4 regions of the Acidovorax sp. GW821-FHT10E04 genome follow, and region 1 is predicted to be linked to each of the others. Evidence: predicted binding sites of a transcription regulator. Region 1 holds the regulator's gene; each other region holds the start of a gene.
What was found. Region 1 encodes sigma-54, which starts transcription at its own class of promoters, with help from an activator protein. Its sites were predicted from a motif close to TGGCANGNAANCTGCTTT; they were not measured.
Positions count from the first base shown of each region.

Region 2: a site for sigma-54 is predicted at 1,975-1,992, ahead of AC07OC_RS05155 (ANTAR domain-containing response regulator). Genes of this name have one in related genera too.
Region 3: a site for sigma-54 is predicted at 2,254-2,271, ahead of AC07OC_RS15200 (ammonium transporter). Genes of this name have one in related genera too.
Region 4: a site for sigma-54 is predicted at 2,388-2,405, ahead of nirB (nitrite reductase large subunit NirB). Genes of this name have one in related genera too.

Region 1 is NZ_JBWKMT010000008.1:30,956-35,163, reverse strand. Features, by position in the region: gene AC07OC_RS22785 (THUMP domain-containing class I SAM-dependent RNA methyltransferase) at 1-858, opposite strand, end outside; gene AC07OC_RS22780 (acyl-CoA thioesterase) at 855-1,337, opposite strand; gene AC07OC_RS22775 (RNA polymerase factor sigma-54) at 1,429-3,018, opposite strand; gene lptB (LPS export ABC transporter ATP-binding protein) at 3,107-3,892, opposite strand; gene lptA (lipopolysaccharide transport periplasmic protein LptA) at 3,889-4,208, opposite strand, start outside.
Region 2 is NZ_JBWKMT010000002.1:64,282-68,489, forward strand. Features, by position in the region: gene AC07OC_RS05150 (CmpA/NrtA family ABC transporter substrate-binding protein) at 1-746, opposite strand, end outside; gene AC07OC_RS05155 (ANTAR domain-containing response regulator) at 1,337-1,963, opposite strand; gene AC07OC_RS05160 (branched-chain amino acid ABC transporter substrate-binding protein) at 2,171-3,337, shown strand; gene tsaD (tRNA (adenosine(37)-N6)-threonylcarbamoyltransferase complex transferase subunit TsaD) at 3,438-4,208, shown strand, end outside.
Region 3 is NZ_JBWKMT010000004.1:381,792-385,999, reverse strand. Features, by position in the region: gene AC07OC_RS15215 (pilus assembly protein) at 1-587, shown strand, start outside; gene AC07OC_RS15210 (type IV pilin protein) at 616-1,053, shown strand; gene ribD (bifunctional diaminohydroxyphosphoribosylaminopyrimidine deaminase/5-amino-6-(5-phosphoribosylamino)uracil reductase RibD) at 1,078-2,187, shown strand; gene AC07OC_RS15200 (ammonium transporter) at 2,342-3,544, shown strand; gene AC07OC_RS15195 (phospholipase D family protein) at 3,663-4,208, shown strand, end outside.
Region 4 is NZ_JBWKMT010000002.1:44,438-48,645, reverse strand. Features, by position in the region: gene AC07OC_RS05075 (MFS transporter) at 1-267, shown strand, start outside; gene AC07OC_RS05070 (bifunctional protein-serine/threonine kinase/phosphatase) at 483-2,246, opposite strand; gene nirB (nitrite reductase large subunit NirB) at 2,579-4,208, shown strand, end outside.

The sequences.
Region 1 (4,208 bases):
GTCGGCCACGCCCGCACGTTCGGCGTTGCGCTGGGCAAAATCGACCATGCGGTGGGCCACATCACTGCCAAATATGGGCACAGCGCTTGTCTGTATTGCGCCTTCAGCTTCATTTTTAATAGCAGTCCAGACATGGGCCTGGTAGGGCAGCAGTTTCTCGAACGCAAAGCGGCGCAGCATGCCCGCCGGGATGCGACAGGCGATCTGCGCGGCCTCGATGGCGATGGTGCCGCTGCCGCAGCAGGGGTCGTACAGCGGCTGGGGGTTGTCACCGTGCGGGTCCCAGCCGCTGGCGGCGATCATGGCGGCGGCCAGGGTTTCCTTCAGCGGGGCATCGCCCTTGTCCTCGCGCCAGCCACGCTTGAACAGCGGCTCGCCGGAGGTGTCGATGTAGATGGTGGCTTCTTCCGTGGTCAGGTGCAGGTGGATGCGCACGTCGGGCCACTGCGTGTTCACATCGGGGCGCACGCCGCTTTTGGCGCGAAACCGGTCGGCCACGGCGTCCTTGACCTTGAGGCCTGCGAAGTTGAGGCTCTGCAGCGGGCTGTGCTGGGCCGTCACCTCGACCTTGAAGGTCTGGCGCGTGGTGAACCAGATTTCCCACGCCACGTCGCTGGCGGCGGCATACAGGTCGTTTTCAGAGCGGTAGGGGCGGTGCGCCAGCTGCACCAGCACGCGCTGGGCCAGGCGGCTGTGCAGGTTGAGCAGCAGCGCCTCGCGCCAGGACGCGCGCAGCAGCACGCCGCCACGGCCGACCAGCAGGTCTTGCCCCGTGAGGCCGGTGATGCCATGCACCTCGTCGGCCAGAAAGCCCTCCACACCGGCGGCGCAAGGGAGAAAAAGTTGGAGTTGATTCATGACGATGGTGAGGATACGCGCTCGGAAAGTGCGTGTGAATCCGGCGTGCCCGCACGGGCCAGCAGCAACTGGCGGATGGAGTCCGGGATCGGCGCCACCTTGCGGCCGGCCTTGCCGATGAAAACGATGCCGATCTTGCCGCGCGCCACCTCGCGGCCCGAGGTCTTCTCGGTCATGCAAAAGACCAGGTCGAACCCATAGCGGTTGAAGTCCGCAGGCGCCATCTCCACGCGCATGGTCTCGCCGTGGAACCCCTCGGACTTGTACTGCGCCACGATGTCTCCGACCACGATGGACAGCCCGCCCACGTCGGCCTCGGGGTAGCCGAGTGACTGGAAAAACCGCACCCGGGCCTCGGACACGAGGCTCAGCAGCTGCGCGTTGTCCAGGTGCCCGCCCTGGTTGACGTGGCTGATGTAGATCTGCATTTCGGTGGCGAAACCGAAGTGCGCGGGAAGGTCGAAGACGATGCGGGCCATGGACGGGGTGGCGAAGTAAGAGGGAAAGACAGCAACGGAGCGGAAAAACGGGCCACCAGGCGCATGCGCCGTGCACACGCCCGCACGGCGCCTACAGCGCCTTGCGCAGATTCGCCGGCGCGATCTTGAGCGCCTCGCGGTACTTGGCGACGGTGCGGCGCGCGCACTCGATGCCCTGCTCCTTGAGCATCTCGGCGATCTGGCTGTCGGACAGCGGCTTGGTCGGGCTCTCGGCGGCCACGAATTGCTTGATGAGGGCACGCACGGCGGTGCTCGACGCATTGCCGCCGGTCTCGGTGCCCAGGCCCGAGCCGAAGAAGTACTTGAGCTCGTAGGTGCCGATGGGCGTGGCCATGTACTTGGCCGTGGTCACGCGGCTGATGGTGGACTCGTGCAGGCCCAGCTCGTCGGCGATGTCGCGCAGCACCAGCGGGCGCATCGCGAGTTCGCCGTGGGTGAAGAAGTTCTTCTGCCGCTCCACGATGGCGCGCGAGACGCGCAGGATGGTGTCGAAGCGCTGCTGGATGTTCTTGATGAACCAGCGCGCCTCCTGCAGGCGCTGCTGCATGCCCTGGTGGCCCTCGCCGCCCTTGTGGCCGCGCAGGGCGCCGGCATAGATGTCGTGCACGCGCAGGCGCGGCATCACGTCGGGGTTGAGCTGCACGATGAAGTTGTGCTGCCCGTCGCGGCCATTGGCGCGCCCGGCCTTGCGCACGATCACGTCGGGGATGATGATGTTGCGCTCCACGTCGGCGAAGCGGCGCCCCGGGCGCGGCTCCAGCCGGGCGATCAGCGCCATGGCGGCGCGGGTGCGCTCCTCGCTGTCGCCGCAGGCCTGCGTGAGGCGGCGCACGTCGCGCCGCGCCAGCATCTCCAGCGGCTGCTGGCACACGCGCAGCGCGGTCTGCACGGTGTCGGGGTCGATGTCGCTGTCCTCGTCGGCGGCCAGCGCCTTGAGCTGCAGCGTCAGGCACTCGGCCAGGCCGCGCGCGCCCACGCCCACGGGCTCCAGGCTCTGCAGCAGCCGCTGTGCCACGGTGAAGCGGTGCACCAGTTCCTCGATCTGCTCCAGGTCGTCGGGCCCGGCCAGGCTGATGGCCAGCTCTTCGAGCGGATCCTCCAGGTAGCCGTCGTCGTTGAGCGATTCGATCAGGAAGCGCAGCGCGGCGCGGTCGATCTCGGACAGGCGCAGCGCCAGCGCCTGTCGGTGCAAAAAGGCGGTCAGCGATTCGTGCGTGCGGGCCAGCTCGGTGGCGTCGGCCTCGTCGCCTTCGGCGTCGTTGCGGTTGCGGGCGGGGGCGTCGCCGCCCCACTCGGCGTCGTTGGGCGCCATCTCCACCGTGCCGTCGCCGCTCCAGTCGGGCTCGTCGGCGCCCGCGCTCGGAGTTTCAGCATCATTTTGAGCCTCAGCGCTGGTACTGCTTGCGCTGGTAGCTCCTGAAAAAATAGCATCATCCGCGCTGTAGTCGTCGGCCTGGGCCGGCGTATCGGCGGCTTCCAGGCCAAACTCCTCGCGCGGCGCCTCGTCGGCGTTGCGTTCGAGGAACGGGTTTTCGTCGAGCATCTGCTCGACTTCCTGCGAGAGTTCCAGCGTGGACAACTGCAGCAGCCGGATGGACTGCTGAAGTTGGGGGGTCAATGCAAGATGCTGCGAGACGCGCAGCGAGAGTCCAGGTTTCATTGATTGAGCGCCGCCGGGCCGCCCCAAGGCGCGAAGCCCCCCTCGGGGGGCAGCGCAGTACACGAAGTGACAAGCGTGGAGGCCATGTCTACATGCGGAAATGTTCGCCCAGGTACACCCGGCGCACTTCGGCGTTGTCCACGATCTCGGATGGCGTGCCCTGGGCCAGCACCTGGCCATCGCTGATGATGAAGGCGTGGTCGCAGATGCCCAGCGTCTCGCGCACGTTGTGGTCGGTGATGAGCACGCCGATGCCGCGCGCCTTGAGAAAACCGATGATGCGCTGTATCTCGATCACGGCGATGGGGTCGATGCCCGCAAAGGGCTCGTCCAGCAGGATGAAGCGCGGCTGCGTGGCCAGCGCGCGGGCGATCTCGACGCGGCGGCGCTCGCCGCCCGACAGGGCCATGGCGGGCGAGGCCCGCAGGTGGTCCACGCGCAGCTCCTGCAGCAAGGCCGTGAGACGCTCTTCGATGGCCTCGCGCGACAGCGGCTTGCCGTCGTCGTCCGCGCGCTGCAGCTCCAGCACCGCGCGCACGTTCTCTTCGACCGTGAGCTTGCGGAAGATGGAGGCTTCCTGCGGCAGGTAGGACAGCCCCAGCCGCGAGCGGCGGTGGATGGGCATGTGGGCCACCGAATGGCCGTCGATGCGGATGTCGCCCGCGTCGCTGCGCACCAGGCCCACGATCATGTAGAACGAGGTGGTCTTGCCCGCGCCGTTGGGCCCCAGCAGGCCCACGACCTCGCCCTTTTGCACGACCAGCGACACATCCTTGACGACCTTGCGGCTGCCATACGACTTGGCCAGGTGCTGCACCTCCAGGCGGCTGCCCGCCTGGGTGTCAGGACCGGGGCTGACGGGCTGCGCGCTCACTTGGAGCCGCCGCCAAGGCTGTTGCTGGGGCGCAGCACCGGCGCCGATGCCGGGGGCGCGGCCTCCGGCGCGGCGGCACCGGCGGGCGGGTCCTTGGGCGCGAGCACCGCGCGCACCCGGCTGCCGGGCGCGGGCGCATCGCCCGCCGCATTGGTCGCGGGGGTGCGCTTGCCGTCCACGGTGAACACATCGGTGAGGTTGTTGTAGACGATCACGGCGCCGGTGATCTCGTCGCTGAGGACCGCCCCGCGGTAGCGGCGCAGTTCGGCGCGGGTGATGAAGCGCACGTTGTCGGCCTTGCCGTCGTACTCGATGA
Region 2 (4,208 bases), on a different contig from region 1:
GTGGTGCCCAGCACCTTCTCGGGGTGGTCCTTCCAGATGTCCTGCGTGGTCGTGGCCGTCACGCCGATGCCGTCCATGATGGCGCGGTGGTTCCAGGGCTCGCCCACGCAGAAGCCGTCCATGTTGCCCACGCGCATGTTGGCCACCATCTGTGGCGGGGGCACGGTGATGACCTTGGCATCCTTCATCGGGTTGATGCCGTTGGCCGCCAGCCAGTAGTACAGCCACATGGCGTGCGTGCCGGTGGGGAAGGTCTGCGCGAAGGTGTACTCGCGCTTCTCGCTGGCCATCAGCTTGGCCAGGCCCGCGCCATTGACGGCGCCCTTGTCGGCGAGCTTCTTGGACAGCGTGATGGCCTGCCCGTTGTGGTTCAGGTTCATCAGCACGGCCATGTCCTTCTTGGGCCCGGCCAGGCCCAGGTGCACGCCGTAGACCAGGCCGTACAGCACGTGGGCGAAGTCGAGTTCGCCGTTGACCAGCTTGTCGCGCACACCGGCCCAGGAGGCTTCCTTGGTGGGGATGATGGTCACGCCGTACTTCTTGTCGATGCCGAGCACCGAGGCCATCACCACGCTGGCGCAGTCGGTCAGCGGGATGAAGCCGATCTTGACTTCCTTCTTCTCCGGCGCGTCCGAGCCCTGGGCGTGCACCAGCGCACGCAGCGCGGGGCTGACGCCGACGGCGCCCACGGTGGCGGCCTGCAGCACGGTGCGGCGGTTGAGGCTGGTTTTGAGCAGATCGGTCATGGGGCACTTCCTCATAGCGTTGAAAACAAAAAAGGCGTCCTCCCGAGCAGCCTGCATACATGCAGCACCGGTCGGTGAGGGACGCCTCTGTCCATGGCGATACCCGATGAAGGGCTCGCCCAGCACCGGCCCGCCTTTGGGCCCGTGCTGTGTGGGGGTGAGACCGCCATTGGTCTCGCAGGGGTTAATGCAAGTGGCGTGCCAGGCCTTGCCGCACGGGCTCCGCATCAGTTCGGCGCATGGTTTGCTATTGAATTAATAGCTGCTTGCGCAAATGGATCAAGCGCTGGGGGCCTTTTTGACCTGCAAACGCGCGGAGGTTGTGCGCGCGGTGAATGCCGCACTGCCTTTGTGCGGCGCACCATCCGGGAGAAGCCGGTGGACCTGGGCGTGGCCCAGGCCGGGGATGCCGGGCAAGGACCGCTGCGCAGCGAGGGGATCGTCCCCTTTCCCGAGCCGGGCAGCGATTCGAGAGGAGGGGCCAAGGGCCGCGGCTCCAAGACTGCCTGCGCAGTCTGGACGTCCCCAGGAGCGGGCGGCCTCTGGCGGCTGCACCGATGCGCGCAGCGCCTCAGGAGGGTGTCACCTGCTTACCCGAGCAGGTCCATCACGTCGAGCATGCGCTGGGCCACATCCACGAGCTTGAGGCCCTTGTCCATGGCGGTCTTGCGCAGTTTCTCGTACGCGGCCTGCTCGGTCAGGCCCTGGCGCTGCATGAGCAGGCCCTTGGCGCGGTCGATGGTCTTGCGGTCCTTGAGCTCGGTCTTGGCATCGGCGAGCTCGGCGCGCAGCGCCTGCTCGTGCTGGAAGCGCGCCATCGCCACGTCCAGGATGGGGCGGATGCGCTGGGGCGCGAGGCCGGCCACGATGTAGGCCGACACGCCCGCGGCCACCGCGTCCTTGACGTGCGAGGTGTCCTCGTCGTTGGTGAACATCACGATGGGGCGGCGTTCGTCGCGCGTGGCCACCACCACGTGTTCCAGCGCGTCGCGGGCCTCGCTCTCGGCGTCCACGATGATCAGGTCGGGCTGCAACTGGGCGATCCGCTCGCTCAGGAACACATCCGCGGGCAGCGTGGCGATCAGGTTGAAATTGTTCTCCAGCAGCCCGATGCGCAGCGCCCGCGAACGCTCCGCCTGCAGCACGGCGTGTTCGTCGTCGGGGTCGGCAATGGCCAGGTCCGGGGCCACCACCACGATGCGCAGAGACTCGTTCATACCCCGGAGCATAAGCAATTTTTACGCCACAAATTGGTGCGCCGAAGCGGTGCGCCCCGGGCAGGCGCCGGGTTCCGGCAAGGGCCTTGCCTTGCAGGGTCTGAAACTTGCTAATAGTTTGCCGATTGGCAGGGCATACCCGATAGCGCCTTTCCTCCGTCGTCGCATATACATCTGGTCACATTGACATATTGATGAGGATTCCGCATGAACAAGCATATTGACCGGCGCCGTTTCGCCGCCGGGCTGGCCTTGACCACCGCCGCGTCCATGGCGCTGCTGCTCCTGTCCGGGTGCGGCAAGGTGCCCGACACCATCAAGATCGGCGTGGCGCAGCCCTTGAGCGGCCCCCTGGGCGCCCTCGGGCAGGACTTGCTCAATGGCGTGAACCTGGCCGTGGCCGAACTGAACAAGGGCGGCTACACCGTGGACGGCAAGCGGGTGACGCTGGAGGTGGTGGCGGTGGACGACAAGGCCGACGCGGCCACCGGCAAGACGGTGGCCCAGCAGCTGGTGGATGCCGGCGTGGTGGCCGTCATCGGGCACCTGAATTCGGGCGTGAGCATCGAGACCGCGCCCATCTACGCGGCCAAGGACATCGCGCAGATCGCCATCTCCACCAACCCCAAGTTCACGCAGCTGGGTTTTTCCACCACCTTCCGCATGGTGGGCAACGACACGCTGCAGGCGCGCGCCATCGGCTCGTTTGCCGCCACCCAGCTGGGCGCCGCGCGCTATGCCGCGCTGGACGATGGCACGCCCTACGGCAAGGGCCTGGCCGACGGGGCCGCCGCGCAGCTCAAGGCCGAGAAGAAAGAGGTGGTGGTGCGCAAGTCGTTCGACGACAAGACCACGGCATTCGACGAACTGGCCGGCGAACTCAAGGCCGCGAAGGTGGAGGTGATCGTCTCCACCCTCAATGACTTCCAGGCGCTGGCGTTGCTGGAAGCCCTGCGCAAGGTGGGGCACACCAAGGTGAGCCTGCTGGGCGGCGACACCATCAAGACCACCGACATGACCAAGGGGGCCGGCATCGTCGAGGGCGTCTATGCCACCTCGCCCGTGCTGGAAGCCAAGGAGTTTTCCACGGGCAAGCCCTTCCTGGAAAAGTACATCGATGCCTACAAGAAGCCGCCCGCGTACGGCGGGCACTACAGCTACGACAGCATGTACGTGCTCTCGGCGGCCATCCAGAAGGCCAAGTCCGCGGACCCCAAGGACATCACCAAGGCCATGCACGGCATCAACGGCTACGCGCCCGTGATCGGCACGATGACCTGGGATGACAAGGGCGAGCAGCGCTACGGCGCGGTGGGCGTGTACGAACTGCGCAGCGGCAGCTGGGAGCTGCGCATGCGCTCGGACCGCTGGTAGGCGCGGCCTGCGACCCTGGGGATGCACGACCCCTGCCGGCCACCGCCGGCAGGGGTTTTTGCATCAGGCCCCCCGCGAGCCCGGGTTTTACACTCGGGGCATGAGTCTGTTGATCCTCGGAATTGAATCCTCGTGCGACGAGACCGGCGTGGCGCTGGTGCGCTCCACGGGCGATGCCGTTCCCACCCTGCTGTCCCACGCCCTGCACAGCCAGATCGAGATGCACCAGGCCTATGGTGGCGTGGTGCCCGAGCTGGCCAGCCGCGACCACATCCGCCGCGTGCTGCCGCTGACCACGCAAGTGTTGACGGAGTCCGGCCAGACGCTGGCGGACGTGGACGTGGTTGCTTACACGCGCGGCCCGGGCCTGGCGGGTGCCCTGCTGGTGGGGGCCGGCGTGGCCTGCGCGCTGGGCGCGGCGCTGGACAAGCCGGTGCTGGGCGTGCACCACCTGGAGGGGCACCTGCTCTCGCCCTTCCTGAGCGCGGACCCGCCCGAGTTCCCCTTCGTGGCCCTGCTGGTCTCCGGCGGCCACACCCAGCTCATGCGGGTGGACGGCGTGGGCCGCTACGAGATCCTGGGCGAGACCATCGACGACGCGGCGGGCGAGGCCTTCGACAAGTCGGCCAAGCTCATGGGCCTGGGCTACCCGGGAGGGCCGGCGCTGTCACGCCTGGCCGAGCAGGGCGATCCGGCGGCCTTCAAGCTGCCGCGCCCGCTGCTGCACAGCGGCAATCTCGACTTCTCCTTTGCCGGGCTCAAGACCGCCGTGCTGACCCAGGCCAAGAAACTGGGCGACGGGCTCGAAGCGCGCAAGGCCGACCTGGCGGCCAGCACCGAGGCCGCCATCGTCGAGGTGCTGGTGAAAAAG
Region 3 (4,208 bases), on a different contig from region 1:
CTTGCAACAAGCTGGTGAAGTCGAGTGCGGACCTGCCAGCACCGGTTACCCAGTCGAGTCTGGTCCAACGCACAATTCCCACTGCGTCCGTGAACACCCGCGATGGTCATGAGTTCTGGACCATTACCGATGCCACCGTACTGAATTGGGGAACCAGCAGCGGTTGGTACATGGACCTGCCCCAGACCCGCGAACGCCTGCTCAAGCCTATCGAATTCTATGACGGCAGCAACCTGCTGACCGTCTTCTCGCAGGTGCCGGCCAAGGGCTCCAGACTAGACCCTGCCGTTGAAACATGCGAAGCAGGCACGGTGGACAAGGAACGCCAATACATGACCCTTATCAACATCATGGATGGCAAGAAGCCCAGCGTGCAGATCATGGATACGGATGGCAATGGCAAATACAACTTGGCAGCCGACCAAGGAGCATCGAGAGTGTCCGTCACTGCTGGCGCACAGACCATGATCAAGCGTGGAGAAAAGATGCGAGTCACTGGGAAAAAACCTGACGGGACAGACGACAGTTTGGACAACGCCCTCCTCCCAGAACAATCCATGCGCCCCAGCTGGCGTCAAATGCAATAAACCAGCTTTAGCAGGAGCACACTGTCTTATGAAAAGGCAACATCGGGGCTTTACGCTGATTGAGCTAATGATTGTGGTGGCAATCGTTGGCATCCTCTCAGCCATCGCTTTCCCCAGCTACACGGAGTACATCCGGCGGGGTCACCGCGCCGATGCTCGCGCAGGCCTTCTTCAGGCGCAGCAGTGGTTGGAGCGGGCCTCCACGGCGAACGGCGTGTACCCGACGACTCTTCCAAACTCTCTTCAATGGCGTCTTGCGGATGGAACCCTCGATCCAAACAAACGGTACACCTTGTCCATTGGTGGTCCCGCGACAACATCCTCATTCACATTGACCGCCACACCCCGAGGCGCGCAAATTGGGGACAAGTGCGGGAACTACACATTGACCCACACGGGCATACGCGGCGCGAACGGCAAGATTCAAACTGACGCTGGCTTTGACGCCACATGCTGGAGCAAGTAAGCACTGCGCTACCATCCTGGAGCAATGACCACTACAGCGCTCCACTATGCGAACCAAGCGCTTGGGCTAGCCGCCCAGGCACTTTTTCTTTCCAGCCCCAATCCTCGCGTTGGTTGCGTCATCACCGCTCCCGACGGTGAGGTGCTGGGCCGAGGATTCACTCAGCGTGCTGGTGGCGCCCATGCAGAAATCATGGCGCTGCGCGATGCCGCAGCAGCTGGCCGCGACGTGCGCGGTGCCACCGCCTATGTCACCCTGGAGCCATGCTCTCACCATGGCCGCACCGGTCCATGCTGCAATGCATTGATCGAAGCCGGGATTGCAAAAGTGGTGGCATCCATCACCGACCCCAACCCTCTGGTCGCAGGCCACGGATTCGAGCGATTGCGGGCGGCGGGTATCGAGGTTGTCGTGGGCCCAGGGGCAGAAGAATCACGCGAACTCAACATCGGTTTTTTCAGCCGCATGGTTCGGGGCACGCCATGGGTGCGGCTCAAGACGGCAGCGTCCCTGGACGGCACCACGGCGCTTCATAACGGCGCCAGCCAGTGGATCACCTCGCGCACGGCACGCGCGGATGGGCATGCCTGGCGGGCAAGGGCCTGTGCCATTTTGACCGGCATTGGTACCGTGCTGGACGACAACCCCCGCCTGGACGTCCGGGAAGTACCTACACCCCGCCAGCCCCATGTGGTCTTGGTGGATAGTCAATTGCAGCTGCCCCCGCATGCCAACCTGCTGATGGGCGGACGTGATTGCCTTGTCTACACAGCCAACACAAGCAAGGAAAAGAAAGCCGCCTTGGAAGCTCGCGGTGCCACGGTGATCCATCTGCCCAATGCCAGCGGCAAAGTGGATCTGGCAGCGATGCTGAAAGACCTTGGCCAGCGGGGAATCAATGAGCTGCATGTGGAAGCAGGCCACAAGCTCAATGGATCCCTCGTCCGAGAAGGCCTCGTCGATGAACTGCTTGTGTACTTGGCCCCTCGCCTGCTGGGCCCCGGGCTGGGCATGGCGAACCTGGACCCGCTCCATGCGCTGGCGGACGGGCTTGCGCTGCAGTTCACATCCGCAGAGATGATCGGACCGGACCTTCGCGTCCTGGCACGGGTCCAGGGTCGGGATAGTTTTTAATCCGGCCCTCGCGATCGCCTTCGGCCGCACCGCCCCAAGGCAGTGCAAAAGCCACGCACCAACCTCTGGCGCGCTTCTTGCTTCAATTTGGTGCAAATCTGGTGCACCCACTCAAACCGCACCAGAACGGATCAATTTACTGCAAGAGGACGTTATGGAAGCACTCAAACAGGGCACGGATGCCCTGTTCATTCTTCTGGGGGCCATCATGGTGCTGGCCATGCACGCCGGTTTTGCCTTCCTGGAGCTGGGCACGGTCCGCAAGAAGAACCAGGTGAATGCGCTGGTGAAGATCCTGGTGGATTTTTCTGTGTCCACGGTCGTGTACTTTGCCGTGGGGTACAGCGTGGCCTACGGCACGCACTTTTTCGTGGGGGCCGAGTCGCTGGTGCAGCAAAGCGGCTATGCACTGGTGAAGTTCTTCTTCCTGCTCACCTTTGCAGCGGCCATTCCGGCCATCGTGTCGGGGGGGATCGCGGAACGCGCCAAGTTCTGGCCGCAGCTCATGGCCACGGCGGTCATCGTCGGCTTTGTGTATCCATTCTTCGAGGGCATTGCCTGGAACCAGCATTTTGGCGTGCAGGCCTGGATCAAAGGGTTCGCCGGCGAGGAGTTCCATGATTTCGCCGGCTCCATCGTGGTGCACGCGATGGGCGGCTGGATCGCCCTGCCTGCCGTGATCCTGCTGGGCTCCCGCGCCAACCGGTATCGCAAGGATGGCGCCATCTCCGCGCACCCGCCTTCCAACATTCCGTTTCTGGCGCTGGGCGCATGGGTGCTCGTCGTGGGCTGGTTCGGCTTCAATGTGATGAGCGCGCAGACCGTGGACAAACTTTCCGGCCTGGTGGCGGTGAACTCCCTGATGGCCATGGTCGGCGGCACGCTGGCCGCCCTGGTGCTGGGCAAGAATGACCCCGGCTTCGTCCACAACGGCCCGCTGGCGGGGCTGGTGGCGGTGTGCGCGGGCTCCGACCTGATGCACCCGCTGGGTGCGCTCGTGGTGGGTGCGGTGGCTGGCGCCATTTTTGTGCTGATGTTCACGCTCACGCAGAACCGGTGGAAGATCGACGACGTGCTGGGTGTCTGGCCGCTGCACGGCCTGTGCGGCACCTGGGGCGGGCTGGCGGCTGGCATTTTTGGCAGCAAGGCGCTGGGCGGGCTCGGCGGGGTGAGCTTTTCCGCCCAGCTTGTCGGCACCGCCCTGGGCGTGGCCTGGGCACTGGCGGGCGGCTTCGTGGTGTATGGCATTCTCAAAAGCACGGTCGGCCTGCGGCTCTCGCAGGAAGAGGAGTTCGACGGTGCGGACCTGTCGATCCACAAGATCAGCGCCACACCCGATCGCGAAGTGAGCTGGTAGCCGCCGCGGCGCCAGGGCACCGCACCGCGATGCGCCCGCATCCACCCGATCGCCACCGTGGCTGCGTTGGCGCCGCGTCTGACAAGCGCGAGCGGCGCCGCACGGTCACAATCGCGCCATGCCTGCACTGCCCCCTGCTCCCGCCGCTCCAGCGCCGTTCCTGGGCACCACCGCCCGCTATGGCTGGCTGGCCGTCCTGGCCATGTGCATTGCAAGCGCCATCACCGGCTGCGCCGGCCTGCCCAAGGATGTGGACCGGCCGGTGTCGAGCGCATTGGCGTCGCCTGCGGACACGGCCCTGGGCCAATTGGTGGAAACGCGCCGCGCGTCGGTGGGCGGCCGCCATCCTTCCGGGTTCCTGCTGCTCAGCGGGCCCCAGGCGGCCTACAGCAGCCGCCTCGCCCTGGTCGACGCCGCACAGAAGACGCTGGACCTGCAGTACTACGCCATCCACGCTGACGCCAGTACCGAGCGCCTGCTGCTGGGCGTGATCGCGGCGGCCCAGCGCGGCGTGCGTGTGCGTGTGCTGCTGGACGACTTCCACAGCACGGGGCGTGATGCGCAGGTCATGCGGCTGGCCTTCGTGCCCAACATCGAGATGCGCATGTTCAACCCGCTCACGGGTGCGCGCGGCTCGCCCCTGGGGCGCATGCTGGGCGCGCTG
Region 4 (4,208 bases), on a different contig from region 1:
AACGGCGCACTGTTCCAGCTGGTGCCGCTGCGCTGGCCGCTGACCACGGCGGTGGCGGGCTCGATGATCGGTGAGATCGGCGCGCTGGGCGGCGGCCTCATCCCCAACGGCATGGGCATCTCGCGCCAGTACACAGGCACTTACCTGTGGGGTTTCGTGGGCATCGCAGTGTGTGCGCTGGCCATGCTGCTGCTGCTGCGCGTGATGCAGATCCGCTGGACGCGGACCTGGGCCGAACGCGGCGGACGGGCCAGGACTTCCTCCTGAGGCGTTGCGGCCTTGCCTTGTGCCTGCCCACGGAGGCGCGGGCACGGGCCGCCCGAAAGGAAAAGCCCCTGCCCGGCATCCCCGCAGGGGCCGGGGCGGCTTCAGAGGCCGCGCACCACCGCGATGTTATCTTGAAGGAAAAACAGGCCCTGGCGCTTTCTCCATCAGCGCCGGCAGCTATGTTTTCAATAGCAATCAACCACCATTGCCGCCCCCTACCGGGGCAGGAACAGCAGCCAGTAGATCAGCAGCAGGTTCACCAGCACGCTCACCGCGAGCGCGATCTTCCACAGGGCCGTGGCATCGCGCTGCATCAGGGGCTGGGGGCCGGGGGCCGACAGGGGCCGCGACGCGCCGCGCTCCAGGGCCAGCAGCAGCTCCTCCGCCGTCTCGAAGCGCTGCGCGCGGTGGCGCGCCACGGCCTTCAGGGCGATCTGGTCGAGCCAGATGGGCACGCCCGGGTTGTGGCGGCTGGGGGCCACGGGGTCGCGGTGGTAGCGGCCCAGCTGGTACTGCACCACCTCGCCATAGGGCAGGCGCCCGTGGCTGAGCAGCTGGTACAGCGTGACGCCCAGCGCGAACAGGTCGCTGCCCGCGTCGGGCAGCTGGCCGGCGGGATCGCCGTTGCGTTCGTAGCCCGGCCACTGCTCGGGGTTCATGTAGCTGGGGGTGCCCGCGTGCAGGCGGCGCGTGGCCTCGGGTTCGCGGCCCGAGAGGGCCACGCCCAGGTCCAGCACGCGCAGCACGCCGTCGTCGCCCAGGTGCAGGTTGTCGGGCTTGATGTCGCGGTGCACCACGCCCTGGCGGTGCAGCCAGCCCAGCACGCGCGCGGCCTGCACGGCCACCGTCACGGCCTGCCCCACGGCCAGGTGCTGGCGGTGGCGCAGGCGCTGCCCCAGCGTGTCGCCGGAATGCCAGTCGTACAGCAGGTAAAACGCGCTGGCCCCCGCGCCGTCGCCCGTGCCGGTGGCGCCCAATGGCCAGTCGTTGAGCCGCGCCAGATGGGCTGCGGCCTGGCCCGACTGCATGCGCCGCGCCACCCAGGCCTCGTGCGCCAGCGTGGCCCGCTCCTGCGCGTCGTGGGCGCGCGCGGGCAGCAGGGTCTTGAGGGCATACAGCCGCTGCGTAGCCCCGTCGCGCACCTGGTAGATGCGGTGGATGCCGCTGTCGGCCACCAGGGCCGTCACCGTGAGGCCATCCACGGTGTCGCCCACCTTGAGCAGGGGCAGCACGGGCAGGTCCTGCGCACGGCGGGATTCATCCTGCAGCGTGGCCTCCAGAACGCCCTGCACCTGCACGATCAGCGCGGTCACGTTGTCGCTGCTGCCTCGGCGCAGCGCGGCCTGCACCAGCCCGTCGCTCAGGGCCTGCGCCGGCCCGCCCTGGCGCAGCAGCTGGCGCAGTTCGCGCACGGGAAGGCTGCCGTGCACGCCATCGGAGAGCAGCACGAACAGGTCGCCGCTGTGCAGTTCGCCCTGGCTGTAGTCCACCACCACATGGTCATCCAGGCCCATGGCGCGGGTGAGCTGGTGGGCGAAGTCGTGCTGCGACATCACGTGGTCGGCGGTCAGCTGCTGCAGCCGGCCGCCGCGCAGCAGGTAGGCCCGCGTGTCGCCCACATGGGCCAGCGTGTACGACTGGCCGCGCAGCACCAGCGCGGTCACGGTGGTCAGCCCCACCGCGGGCTGGCGGCGCCGGTTCATGGACGCGAGCCAGCCGTTGTGGGCGGACAGGATGCGGTCCAGCGCCACCGTGGTATCCCAGGTGTCGGGCGTGGCGAAGTAGTCGTTCACCAGCGTGTTGACCGTGGTCTGGGCGGCCTCGCGGCCGTTGCCGCCCGTGCTCACGCCATCGGCGATGGCGGCGATTGCACCCCGCTCGCGCTCGCGCCCCTGCCCGGACACCAGCGCGGCGAAGTCCTCGTTCAACGCCTTGCGCCCGGCCTGCGAGGTGTAGCCAAAGTCCAGTTCAAAACTCATGCACCAGCTCCATGCAGGTTTCATGCCCAAGGTGGTGCATGCCGCGCCCGCCGGGTGCGCGGGGCGGCACGGGTCCGGCCCCGGCCTGCCCCATTCTCCGGGCCCGGCGCCAGCCCGCGCCCCAGATGCGTGCAGGGCGACTGGCACAAGCATTGCTTAACGTAGGCAACGACCCTGCGGGGTCCCGCAATTCAGCCGTGCAATGGCGCACCGAGGAGTTGTACGGACAAAGGCGTCCCCACATGCCGTTTCGAATCGCATTCGAAGCAGCATCGTGTGGACGCCTTTTTTGTTTTTCGCGCCGCCCCGGCGGCGCAACGGACGGAGTCACGATGAAAAAGCTCAAGCTGGTGATGGTGGGGAACGGCATGGCCGGTGTGCGCACGCTGGAAGAGCTGCTCAAGATTGCCCCCGATCTGTACGACATCACGGTGTTCGGCGCAGAGCCGCACCCCAACTACAACCGCATCCTGCTCTCGCCCGTGCTGGCCGGCGAGCAGACCATCGACGAGATCATTCTGAACGACTGGTCCTGGTATGCCGACAACCACATCACGCTGCACACCGGCTTCACCGTGACCGATGTGGACCGCGTGCGCCGCGTGGTCAGCGCCACCAGCAAGGACGGCACGGTGGTCACCGCCGAATACGACCGCCTGATCCTTGCCACGGGCTCCAACCCCTTCATCCTGCCCATCCCCGGCAAGGACCTCCAAGGCGTGCTGGCCTACCGCGACATCGCCGACACCCAGGCCATGATCGACGCCGCCGCCACCTACAAACACGCCGTGGTCATCGGCGGCGGCCTGCTGGGCCTGGAGGCCGCCAACGGCCTCATGAAGCGCGGCATGCAGGTCACCGTGGTGCACGTGGCGGGCTGGCTCATGGAACGCCAGCTGGACGACGTGGCGGGCAAGATGCTGCAGGATTCGCTGCAGCAGCGCGGCATGCAGTTCCTGATCGGCGCGCAGACGCAGGAACTGGTGGGCAACGCCGATGGCCGCGTGGCAGGCATCAAGTTCAAGGACGGCACCGAGGTGCCCGCCGACCTCGTGGTGATGGCCGTAGGCATCCGCCCCAACACGCAGCTCGCCGAAAAGATGCGCCTGCACGTGAACCGCGGCATCGTGGTGAGCGACACGCTGCAGACCACCACCGACGCGCGCATCTACGCCGTGGGCGAGTGCGCCGCGCACCGGGGCATCGCCTATGGCCTGGTGGCCCCGCTGTTCGAGCAGGGCAAGGTGCTGGCCAACCACCTGGCCGAGTTCGGCATCGGCCGCTACCAGGGCTCGCTCACCTCCACCAAGCTCAAGGTCACCGGCATCGACCTGTTCTCGGCCGGCGACTTCCAGGGCGGCGAAGGCACCGAGGAAATCGTGATGAGCGACCCCTTCGGCGGCGTGTACAAGAAACTGGTGCTCAAGGACGACAAGCTCGTGGGCGCGTGCCTGTACGGCGACACGGTGGACGGCAGCTGGTATTTCAAGCTGCTGCGCGACGGCCGCACGGTGAGCGACATCCGCGACCGGCTCATGTTCGGCGAATCCAACATGGGCGACACGGGCCACCAGGGCCAGAGCAAGGCCGCCGCCATGCAGGACAGCGACGAGGTCTGCGGCTGCAACGGCGTGACCAAGGGCGCCATCTGCAAGGCCATCAAGGAAAAAGGCCTGTTCACGCTGGACGAAGTGCGCAAGCACACCAAGGCCAGCGCATCCTGCGGCTCGTGCACCGGGCTGGTGGAGCAGATCATCATGTTCACGGCGGGCGGCGACTACAGCGCCACGCCCAAGACCAAGGCCATGTGCGGTTGCACCGACCACGGCCACCAGGCCGTGCGCGATGCGATTCGCACAGCCAAGCTGGTGACCATCGCCGACGTGTTCAGGTTCATGGAATGGAAGACGCCCAATGGCTGCGCCAGCTGCCGCCCCGCGGTCAACTACTACCTCATCAGCA